DNA from 2 places in the Mesorhizobium sp. AR10 genome. Region 2 is predicted to be linked to the other one. Evidence: riboswitches for the same ligand, from Rfam matches in the RefSeq annotation. Region 2 holds a riboswitch; the other holds the start of a gene.
What was found. A riboswitch is a leader RNA that binds a small molecule or an ion and turns the genes downstream of it on or off. The one in region 2 is predicted to bind thiamine pyrophosphate.
Positions count from the first base shown of each region.

Region 1: it holds a riboswitch for thiamine pyrophosphate, as region 2 does, so the genes downstream of both, thiB (thiamine ABC transporter substrate binding subunit) here and LHFGNBLO_RS28255 (Ykof family thiamine-binding protein) in region 2, are expected to answer to the same signal.

Region 1 is NZ_CP080524.1:1,546,271-1,552,076, forward strand. It holds gene LHFGNBLO_RS10995 (hypothetical protein) at 1-93, shown strand, start outside; gene LHFGNBLO_RS11000 (homocysteine S-methyltransferase family protein) at 248-1,186, shown strand; gene LHFGNBLO_RS11005 (ABC-F family ATP-binding cassette domain-containing protein) at 1,214-3,034, opposite strand; gene LHFGNBLO_RS11010 (thiamine diphosphokinase) at 3,036-3,680, opposite strand; TPP riboswitch at 3,783-3,897, shown strand; gene thiB (thiamine ABC transporter substrate binding subunit) at 3,941-4,939, shown strand; gene thiP (thiamine/thiamine pyrophosphate ABC transporter permease) at 4,948-5,806, shown strand, end outside.
Region 2 is NZ_CP080524.1:5,061,563-5,067,368, forward strand. It holds gene LHFGNBLO_RS28230 (hypothetical protein) at 1-90, opposite strand, end outside; gene LHFGNBLO_RS28235 (helix-turn-helix transcriptional regulator) at 172-831, shown strand; gene LHFGNBLO_RS28240 (ABC transporter substrate-binding protein) at 1,000-2,001, opposite strand; partial or broken gene LHFGNBLO_RS28245 (ABC transporter ATP-binding protein) at 1,994-2,754, opposite strand; gene LHFGNBLO_RS28250 (ABC transporter permease) at 2,751-3,533, opposite strand; gene LHFGNBLO_RS28255 (Ykof family thiamine-binding protein) at 3,850-4,458, opposite strand; TPP riboswitch at 4,449-4,562, opposite strand; gene LHFGNBLO_RS28260 (hypothetical protein) at 4,732-5,082, shown strand; gene LHFGNBLO_RS28265 (DUF2934 domain-containing protein) at 5,207-5,458, opposite strand; gene LHFGNBLO_RS28270 (hypothetical protein) at 5,533-5,751, opposite strand.

The DNA.
Region 1 (5,806 bases), 2.6 Mb from region 2:
CGGCGGGCGTTGCTGACCATGGAAAAAGGCATTCCCGGCGAGAAGGTGTTCGACGAGGCGCTGAAAGCCTGGCAGGCGAAGACGGCGGGCTGAGGCAGGCTCGGCCCGAAGGTCCCGACAGCTCAGAAGCCTGGAACAGCATGTCGAGTGCTGATCGCGGCGTTCGCGCAGCCTGCTGGGCGACATGGGCGAAATTGCCGTCAGGTGCTATACTCGCGGAAACGGCCGGTCGAAATCGGGCACGGCGATGACCAGTGCGACGATCAATCTTCGTGAGCTGGGCGAAACCGTTCTCCTGACGGATGGCGGCCTCGAAACGTCGCTTGTTTTCCTTGATGGGCTCGATCTGCCGTTCTTTGCCGCTTTTCCCCTGCTTGCAACGGAGGAAGGCAAAGAGAGGCTCGGCCGCTATTTTCGCCAGTACCTGGATATCGCCGAACAGCGCGGCGTCGGCTTCGTGCTTGACACGCCGACATGGCGCGCCAATCCCGACTGGGGCGGGAAGCTCGGCTACTCGGATAAGGCGCTGTCGGCCGCAAACCGGCACGCTGTCTCGTGGGCACGGGCGCTCGGTGCGCCCTACGCGGCGCGCGGGATGGTCGTCCTTGTGGATGGGGTGGTCGGGCCGCGCGGGGATGGCTACCGGGTCGATGCGATCATGACGACGGCCGAAGCTGAAAACTACCACATCAACCAGATCAAGGCGTTCCGCGATGCCGGCGCCGATATGGTCAGCGCTATCACCATGACCTATTCGCACGAGGCGGCCGGGATAGCCTGCGCCGCCATGGCATCGGGCCTTCAGTCGGTGATTTCCTTCACCGTCGAGACGAATGGACTCCTGCCTTCCGGCGAGAGCCTGAAAGATGCCATCGAAACCGTTGACGACGAAACCGACGGCGCACCGGCCTATTTCATGATCAACTGCGCGCATCCCAGCCATTTCGACGCCGTCCTTGCCAGCGGCGGAGGCTGGGTGGGCCGCATTCGCGGCGTGCGCGCCAACGCGTCCGCCAAGAGCCATGCCGAGCTTGACGCGGCGACCGAGCTCGATCCGGGCGATCCGGTCGACCTCGGCCGGCGCTATCGCGCGATGCGCGACCGTTTCGGCCACATCGGCGTGCTCGGCGGCTGCTGCGGTACGGATGCAAGGCACATTGCCGCGATCTGCGATGCCTGCCTGTGACAGGTGGCTATTCAGAGAAGTTAGAACTTACCCTTCCATCTCCTCGCGCAGCATCTCCAGTTCCAGCCATTCCTCTTCGAGGGTGGCCAGAGTGGCGCGCTCCTTGTCGAGCGCGGCGATGGTCTTCTGGAACGAGGCGGGATCGCGCTCGTAGTAGGCGGGGTCGGCGATGTTGTTCTCCAATCGCGAGATCGAAGCGGTCACCGCTTCGATCTTCTTCGGCAGCGATTCCAATGCAAATTTCTGCTTGAACGACAGCTTTTTCGCCGGGCCCTTCGGCGCAGCCGTTTCGATCTTGCTTGGTGCCACCGTTTCGCCGGTCTCGGCCTTCGCCCGCGCCTTGCGGTCGTCGAGCCTGGTGCCGCCGCGCTGTGCCAGCATGTCGGAATAACCACCGGCATATTCGATCCAGCGGCCATCGCCGTCCGGCGCGATCAGGCTGGTGACGGTGCGGTCGAGGAAATCGCGGTCATGGCTGACCAGAATAGCGGTGCCGGCGAAACCGGCGACCAGTTCCTGCAGCAGTTCAAGCGTCTCCATGTCGAGATCATTGGTCGGCTCATCGAGCACCAGCAGATTTGCCGGCCGTGCCAGCACGCGGGCCAGCAGCAGGCGGGCCCGCTCGCCGCCCGAAAGCTCGCGCACCGGCGTGCGCGCCTGTTCCGGCTTGAACAGGAAATCCTTCATGTAGGAGACGACGTGGCGCTGCTCGCCATTGATGACGAGGTTCTCGCCGCGCCCGTCGGTGAGATACTGCGCCAGCGTCTCCTGCGGGTCGACGGCTTCGCGCTTCTGGTCGAGCGTGGCGATCTCCAGATTGGTGCCGAGCCGCACCGAACCGACGTCCGGCTTCATCTCGCCGGTCAGCATCTTCAACAGCGTCGTCTTGCCGGCGCCGTTCGGCCCGACCAGGCCGACGCGGTCGCCGCGCTGGATGCGGGTCGAGAATGCCCTGACCACGGTGAGGTCGCCAAAGCTCTTCTCGATGTTCCTGGCCTCGATCACCAGCTTGCCGGATTCGGCGGCGTCGCTGGCCACCATGGTTGCAGCACCTTCGGCGCCGCGATGGCCACGAAAACGCTGGCGCATGGTCTGTAGTTCGCCGAGCCGGCGCATATTGCGCTTGCGCCTCGCCGTCACGCCATAGCGCAGCCAGTGCTCCTCGCGCACGATCTGGCGGCCGAGCTTGTGCTGCTCGCGCTCTTCTTCCTCCAGCACCGTGTCGCGCCATTCCTCGAAATGAGCAAAACCCTTGTCCAGTCTGCGGGTCTGGCCGCGGTCGAGCCAGATGGTGGCGCGCGACACACGCTCGAGGAAACGGCGGTCGTGCGAGATGACGACCAGCGCCGAAGAGGTGCGGGCAAGCTCCTCTTCCAGCCATTCGATCACCGACAGATCGAGATGGTTGGTCGGCTCATCGAGGAGAAGGATATCGGGCTCCGGAGCCATGACGCGGGCAAGGGCGGCGCGCCGAGCCTCGCCGCCGGAGAGATCGTTCGGCCGTTCCTCGCCGGACAGGCCGAGGTGCTCCATCAGATAGGTGGCGCGGTAGGGATCGTCGGCGGGTCCGAGCCCGGCCTCGATATAGGCGCGGACGCTGGTGAAATCGTCCATGTCGGGCACTTGCGGCAGGTAGCGCACGGTCGCCGAAGGCTGGCGGAACAGCTCGCCGTCCTGCGGCTCGATCAACCCGGCGGCGATCTTCAGCAGCGTCGACTTGCCCGAGCCGTTGCGGCCGACCAAGGCGATCTTGTCGCCTGCCGAAGCGGTCAAGGCAGCGCCGTCGAGCAGTGGGGTGCCGCCGAAGGTCAGTTTTATCCCGTCAAGATTGAGAAGTGGCGGCGCCATGTCAGCTTTCAGGTAGCGGAAAAGGATGGGCGAGCAGCAGGGCGCGGCCGTGGCCGAGCGCAATTTCGAGCCGGCCCTTGACCTCGTTGGAAATGGTCAGCGACGAACCGAACGCGACCTCGACATGGGTCAGCGGCCATTTGGCGCCAGAAACGGTCAGGCCGGAAAGATCGGAGAAGCCGAGGATCGAAAACAGCGTGCCGTCGGCATAGGAGAAACCGGCCTTTCCGGGCAGCAAGGGGATGCCTTCCTGCGCGCCGCTGGTCAACAGCACTTTCGTGCCGCTTTCCGCCAGTCGAACGCTGAGCGCCAGATGCAGGAAGGCATGGTCGGCGCGCTTGCCGCCGAAGGCGCCGGCAAGCACCAGGCTGGTCGCGCCGCGCTCGAGTGCGGCGGCGATGGCCAATTCGCCGTCGGTCTGGTCTTTTTCCGGCGGAAACACGTGACGCGGCACAGCGGCCAGATCGGCCGGCAGGTCCGCCGGCACGGAATCGAAATCGCCGACCCAGAGTTCCGGCATCACGCCCAGCATCCGCGCATGGCCGATGCCGGCGTCGGCAGCAACGATGCGTGTGCCCTCGACCTGACGATCGAGCAGCGGCGTGCGGATGAGATCGCCGCCAAGCAGGATGGTGAATGTGCTCATATCTCGTGGCCCTTACCAGCCCTGCCTGCGAAACGGAAGCTGCGCTTTCAGCACCCGGCAAACTTCCGCTTGCACGACACATCGGCCGGGCCTATGTGTCGAAATGCTCTAACGGGGTGCCGGACGCAATCTTCGCGGACCGGCTGAGAGGCAAATCTGCCAACCCGCTGAACCTGATCCGGTTTGTACCGGCGGAGGGATTAGACGTTTCGGACAGCCCGACGCCTCAATTCCTTTCAATGCGAACGAAGGAGGCGCCGATGCGCACGCTTTTTTACTCCCTTATCTCAGCAGTAGTCCTCGCCACGTCCGGGCCGGCATCCGCCCAGGAAAAACTCACCGTCTACACCTATGAGAGCTTCACCGCCGAGTGGGGTCCTGGCCCACAGGTCAAGAAGGCGTTCGAGGCCGAATGCGGCTGCACGCTCGACTTCGTCTCGGTCGCCGACGGCGTGGCGCTGCTCAACCGCGTCAAGCTGGAGGGAGCCGCGACCAAGGCCGACATCGTGCTTGGCCTCGACACCAATCTCACCGCCGAAGCCAGGGCCACCGGCCTGTTTTCGCCGCATGGCACCGTGTCTGATGTCAACGTGCCCGGCGGTTGGAGCGACGATATTTTCGTGCCGTTCGACTATGGCTATTTCGCCGTCGTCTACGACACCGAAAAGCTGAAGACGCCGCCGAAGAGCCTCAAGGAATTGGTCGAGGGCAATGCTGACGAGAAGATCGTCATCCAGGATCCGCGCACCTCGACGCCGGGCCTCGGCCTGCTTTTGTGGGTGAAGTCGGTCTATGGCGACAAGGCGCCGGAAGCCTGGGCCAAGTTGAGGGCAAAAGTGCTGACCGTGACGCCGGGCTGGAGCGAGGCCTATGGGCTGTTCACCAAAGGCGAGGCACCCATGGTGCTGTCCTACACGACGTCGCCGGCCTACCACATGATTGCCGAGAACACCGAGCGCTACCAGGCGGCGTCCTTCGAGGAAGGCGAATACCTGCAGATCGAGGTTGCCGGCATCACCAGCACGGGCGCCAAGAACCCGCTGGCGGAAAAGTTCCTGGCCTTCATGACCGGGCCGAGGTTCCAGAATGTCATTCCGGAGACCAACTGGATGTTCCCGGCCGGGAAAACCGACAAGCCGCTCAACCCGGCCTTCGACAAACTGGTCAGGCCGACCAAGACCTTGCTGTTCAGCCCTGAGGAGGTCGCCACCAACCGCAAGGCCTGGGTCGACGAATGGCTGGCGGTGATGAGCGAGTAGGAGCGGGGATGCCGACGCGTTCGACCGATCCCCGCGTCACCGCCGGCATCATCGCGCTTGCGGCAATCGCGCTGCTGATCGGCGGGGCGTTCGCCGGTCTCATCCTCGAAGGCACGCGCGACCTGTCTGGTGCTGTGTCGGCCTTCGATCCCTATCTCTTCCGCATTGCCCGCTTCACGCTATGGCAAGCTTTGCTGTCGACGCTGTTCTCGGTCGTCCCGGCGCTGTTCGTCGCGCGCGCCCTGTCGCGGCATCCGCGCTTCTTCGGCCGGGGCTTTATCCTGCAGCTGTTCGCCGTACCGCTGGCTTTGCCGGCCATCGTCGCAGCACTCGGCATTCTGGCGCTCTACGGCCGTGCCGGCTATTTCGCGGGTATGTTCGGCGCACTAGGCGGCCAGAGCTGGCCAGGCATCTATGGCCTGTCCGGCATCCTGGTCGCGCATGTCTTCTTCAATCTGCCACTGGCAACGCGGCTGTTCCTTGAGGCGCTGGGGACCGTGCCGACCGATCAGTGGCGGCTGGCGAGCCAGCTTGGCATGGGGGCCAGGCCGGCCTTTCGGCTGATCGAATGGCCGACGCTGCGCGCAGCCTTGCCGGGCATCGCCGGGCTTGTCTTCATGCTCTGCATCACCTCCTTCACCATCGTGCTGACGCTGGGCGGCGGGCCGGCCGCGACGACACTGGAGGTTGCCATCTACCAGGCGCTGCGTTTCGATTTCGACCCGGCGCGGGCGGTGACATTGACGCTGCTGCAGATCGCGCTGACCTTCGCCGTGGTGCTGGCCTTGATGCGGCTTGGCGCCAATACCGTCGGTGACGCCAACCTGCCGGTTGCATCGCGCCGGTATCTTTCAGCCGGCGCAGCCG
Region 2 (5,806 bases):
GGACGGCCCGGACGAATGGGAAAGAACGAAGCGCGCGTTCACGCCGGAAATGATTTTTGGCATGCCGGAAATGATTTTTGCCTCGTTCATGGTTTGTTCGTACAATATGTACGAACATTGCGCAAGCAAAATCGTACACCTTGGACGATAAAATTCAGGCAAAATGTACGAATGCAGGAACCGAAGCACAGATTGCAGCAGGCGCGGGCCGAGGCGGGCTATGCCTCGCCGAGCGATGCCGCGCGGGTATTGCGCGACATCAACAAGAACACGCTGATCAGCCACGAGAACGGCAACCGGCCGCTGTCGCGCAAGGCGGCGGAGAAATACGGCCGGCTGTTCGGCGTCGATCCCGGCTGGCTGCTGTTCAACGGCGACCATGCCGGCGGCCACGGCCATTTCGGCTTCGACCAGGCCGGCGCGCCGATCGTCATGCCGATGCCCGCCACCGTCGACGTGCCTGTTATCTCATGGATCAGCGCCGGCGAGCTCGGCAGCCAGGACACGGTGGTCAATCTCAGCGACTATCCGACCATCCCCACCACCGACCTCGAGCAAGGCGAATGGATCGCGCTGCGCGTCGACGGCCCGTCGATGAACAAGATCTCGCCGCCGGATTCGATCATCTTCGTCAACCTCAGGGACAAGCGGCTGGTGACCAATGGCTGCTATGTCATCTCGGACGAAAGCGGCCAGGCCACCTACAAGCGCTACCGCCCCAACGAGAACCCGCCGTTCCAGCCGGCCTCCTACATGAAGATCCCGCCCCCGGAACTCGAAGGCGCCATCACGATCATCGGGCGGGTGAAGCGCTCGATGATCGATATGTAGATCGCGGTGACGGCGTGATCTCCCCCCTCGAGGGGGAGATGTCGCCGGAGGCGACAGAGGGGGTCGCCGCGCGTGAAGCGCCGACCTCCATCTGCAGGAGTAAGTCGAGCCCAGTCGGGCCAACCCCCTCTGGCCGCTTCGCGGCCATCTCCCCCTCAAGGGGGGAGATTAGGCGCCCAGATACGCGTTGCTGAAATACGACGCAAAATCCGGACGTTCCTTCAGCGCCTTCCCGTCTCCATCAAGCAGGATGCCGGCGTTGAAGAGATAGGTGCCCATCGCTTCGACCTTCGATTTGTCGATGGTGCCGATGACGCCGGTTTGGCTGCGCAAAAAGTGACCGTCGACCAGCATTTTCAGCGAAGCGTGGATCAGCGCCGGGTCGGTCAAGGCGTCCTTGTTGGAAGCGATCAGCAGATCGCCTGCTTCTTGCGCGTGATCGACGGCGAACTGATAGCCGCGCCGCGTCGCTTCGACGAATGCAGTGGCCGCCTTCGGGTTTGCCTGGAGAAAACCATCGCTGGAGGCGATGAAGGTGGTGTGCTCGTCGGGCACGCCGTAGTCGGCGTAGCGGAAGGTGCGCTGCTTCGCCCCTTCCAGCTCGGCCTTGGCGCCTTCCCAGGTCGAGACCTCCAGCGTGAAATCGACCGAGCCGTTGGCCAGCGCCTCATAGGCGGAGGTGCCGAGCGTCACCGTCTCGAAATTGCCCTTGCCGCCGTCATGGCGGATCATGGTCGAGATCAGCGTGTTTTCCCAGGCGCTGCCGAAGCCGCCATAGGTCAGGCCGTCGAGATTCTTGGGGCTCTTGATGTCGGTGCGCGCGGCGTTGAACACCAGCCGGCCGGTCTCGGCCTGGACCACTGCATAGACCGCCTTGAGATCGGCGCCGGCGGCGCGCTGGGTGAAGAAGCCGGCGCCGGCGATGCCGAAATCGGCGATGCGGTTGGCGACCAGCGTGCCGGCGCCGGTGTCGCCATAGGGCAGGATTTCGGCCTGCAGCCCGGCTTCGGCATAAAAGCCCTTGTCGCGGGCAACGAAGAGGCCGATGTGATTGGTGTTGACGGTCCAGTCGAGCGCGACGGTGACCTTTTGCGGCGCCGCGTAAGCGCGTGTGGGCAGCCCGGCAGCCAGCGTCAGCAGCAGGGCCTGGCGGCGTGTGAATTCAGTCATCATCATCTCCTTGGAATGGCGAGGCGGGTTGAGCAGCGTGTCGAGGATCTCGGCTTCGAGCGCCGCGGCGTCGCGCTCAGCGTCCGCGCCGGAGCCGCGCGGCGGCACCTTGATCTCACTGACGATGCGGGCTGGGCGCGCCGACAGCACATAGATGCGGTCGGACAGGAAGACGGCTTCGCGCACGTCATGGGTGATCAGCAGCGCCGTCCAGCGGTGGCGCTGCCACATGCCTTGCAGCCAGCGCTGCATGGCCGCACGGGTCAGCGCGTCGAGCGCGCCGAACGGCTCGTCGAGCAAAAGCATCTCGCGCTGCTGCACCACCGTGCGCAAAAGCGCGGCGCGCTGGCGCATGCCGCCGGAAAGTTCCGAGGGATAATGCCGCTCGAAGCCTTCAAGCCCGAACTCGGCAAACAGGGGTGCTGTGCGGGCGCGGGCAGCCTTGCGTCCGACGCCCTGCACCTCGAGGCCGAGCGTGGTGTTGTCGATGATGCGCCGCCACGGCATCAGCGCGTCGCGTTGCGGCATGAAGGCAAAGTGCCTGCCATGGTCGTCGAGCGGCACGCCGTCGAACAGCATGTCGCCCTCGCCTTTCAGCGCGCCGGTCAATAGCTGGAACAGCGTCGACTTGCCGGCGCCGGAGGGCCCGAGGATGGAGACGAATTCACCGGCGCCGACGGTCAGCGAGATGTCGGCCAGCACGTCGAGAGCGCCGAAGCGTTTTTTGACGTGGCGCAGTTCGAGCCGGGTCATCGCGAAGGCCCTTCCCCGGCCGGTTCTTTCCCAGCTCGCTGCCACGGCATGGCCAGGCGCTGAACCAGCACCGTGATAGCGAACAGGATCAGCGTCAGCGCCGCACTGACGCCGACGGCGGCCAGCACCAGATCGGGGCGGAAATTGTTCTTGGCGTTGAGCATGTAGATGCCCAGTCCCTTCGCCGCCCCGGCATACTCGGCGAAGATCGCGCCGACGACGGCATAGGTGATGGAAATGCGCAGGCCGGCGAAGAAATAGGGCAGCGCCGAAGGCAGCCGCGCCAGGAGGAAGACGCGCCTGCGCCCAGCCCCCATGGCGCGCAGCATCTGGCCGATTTCTTTCTCCGTCGCCTCATAGCCCTCGACCAGCGCCACCATCATCGGAAAGAAGGTAACGAGCGCGACCAGCATGATCTTCGGCGTGAGGCCGAAGCCGAACCACAGCACCACCAGCGGCGCGATGGCGATCAGCGGCAAGGTCTGGCTGACGATCAGCAGCGGAAACAGTGCGCGGCGCAGCGACGGCGAGAAATCGACCAGCACCGACAGCAGGAATGCAGCGCTGAGCGAACAGGCAAAACCGGCTGATGTGGCGCGGATGGTGGGGATGGCATTGTCGAGCAGCGCGTCGCGGTTCAACAGCGCCTGTTCGAACACGCGCGACGGCGCCGGCAATATCGTCGGCTTGATGCCGGAGAAGCGGGCATAAAGTTCCCACGCCAGGATGAGCAGCCCGACCGAGACGATGGCCGGTGCTGCCCTGGTGATTGCGGCGATGACAGCCGATCTCCCCCCTCGTGGGGGAGATGTCCGGCAGGACAGAGGGGGGCGCGAAGGAATGCCGACTTTCGAACATTGTCCCGAAGGCCGTAGATGCAACCAGTTGACAAGCCGGCGGGACAGCGCCCCCCTCTGCCTTGCCAGGCATCTCCCCCACAAGGGGGGAGATTGGATGTCGCCGCGGCTTTCGCCAATTGTCGAAGTTCCCCCGCTCCCTTGTGGGGCAAGGTCAGAAGCGGGAGCATCTCCCCCATGAAATGAAGCGGGCGTAACAGCCACGGCAGGATCCTCGACAGCGCGCGTAAGAAGCAGCTCAGACAGCGGACGGGCTGTTGGCCGATACCGTGACGTCGAGGGTTACGTGGCCGGCGCCCGGCCCGAAGCGGCAGAAGGCTTCGTTCAGCGCCGAAAACACCGCGCCGGCGTCGCCGCGCAATTTGGTGCAGAAGTTTTTGGAGCGCTCGTAGACGCCGGACTGTTTCAGGAAGTCGATGCAGCCGTAGATCTCGTCCATGTGGTCGTCGGTGCCCATGACATAGAGCGAGAATTGTGCCGCCGCCGGCTGGCCGGTCGCGCCTGACGTCCGCACCGCTGCAATGGCGGCATCCTTGCGCATGCCAAGCGGCCCGACAGGTTCACTGAGCGCGTCCGTGCGGCAAATCGGATCGTCCGGTTCGCCTGGGCAACCGCGCGAGATCGCCGCCGACAGAACGCAATGTTTGCCGCTGGCGGCCGCCGCCACAAATAGATCGCGCATGGCCGCAAACAGCGCTTCGGGCGGCCCGACCAGCAAGGTCGAGATGTCGTCGGTCTCGATCCGCAGCCGGTCTCGATAAGGATCGAGCGCGCCGAGCGCGCCAAGAATGACGCCGACGAAATCGTCGGCCATGGGGTATAGGGAAATCTGTGCGCCAGAAAACATCGCCCGCCTCGCTCCGCTGGTATTACCCAGATCAGCTTCTAGGGTCTGTGGGCTTGCCGCCCCCGTCTCAGCCCCGACCGTACGGAGCACCCCTGTGGATGCGGGCGTTAAAGCACTGTTCGCGGCGATGGGGAAGGTGTTTTTTGCCGATGGCGCCAGAAAATGTCTGGGCCAGGCCTTCCCTAATTGAACCAAATTCGTTCAAATTGTACGAGATCTGCTTGACTCAATTTCGTACATTACGTACTATGCCCGATCCCACGGGAGACCTGTATGAGCACCGCAAACCACTCAGCCTTCGCCGACCTTTCCCGTCCACTGATATCAACGTTATCGATCGACCGCAGGGAACGTCTCGCGGGTGCCTGGCGCATGGCCAGCCAGGACATCGCCGACGACATCCGCTTCATCCGCCAGTACCGGAAAGTCATTGCCGAGAAGGACGAGAGGCTGTCGAGCGGCATCCTCGTCCATAGCCTCGCTTACGTCGAAGCCTGCACCAACCGGCTGCATGAGACCGTGGCGCGCTATCTCCGCAATCTGCGCCGGATCACCGAATGCGAGCTGGCCATGGCAGCGGCCGGCATCCGCTTCGCGCTCTCCAGCTACGCCTGGGAGGCGTGATCTTCCTGGCCTTCGCGCGCTCATGCCGATCGGCTGCGGCCTGAGATCGCGCCGTTCCGCCTGCAGATCAGCGGCTTAGGCAGACCACACTCCAGCCCATTGTGGATGGCAGAGCCGGCTAGCCTTACTTGGCTTTGCTGGGCTTGGCTTTGCTGGGCTTGGCAGCGGCAGCCGGCTTCGCGGCAGCCTTGGGCTTGGCAGCCGTCGCAGCCGCAGCTTTCTTCGGAGCCGCCCTGGCTTTCGGTTTCTTGCCTTCACCGTCGACCTCGGCCGCGGCCTGGTCCCAATGCTGCTGATGCGCGCCTTCGGGCCGGCCAGCTTTTTCCCAGATTGCGTGTGCCCGCTGGCGAATGCGTTCCTGCCTGTCGTCCGTCACTGTTGCCTCCGTGGTTGGGTCCAAATCCCCAGCAACATTAGCCGAATTTTCGACCGGCGTCTTGAGTGGCAAACTCAGTCTCTGTCCGACAAAACCGCAACGCCGAAGAGTGCGGCCTTCTTGGTGATCAGCCCTGCCAGATCCGCGTCCGAGCGCTCGGTTCCGGTGCGCTCGCGCAATATTGCAATCGCATCCCTCATCGACAAAAGGGCAGTGCGCTTTTCGGCAAGCAGTTTGTCGACGGACGCGGCCACGTTCTCAACATGCGGCAACTTCTCGATATGCGGCAACATGGGAACAGCTCCTTTCCATCCTGAGACGAAACGATCGACCGTTCCGGCAACGCCC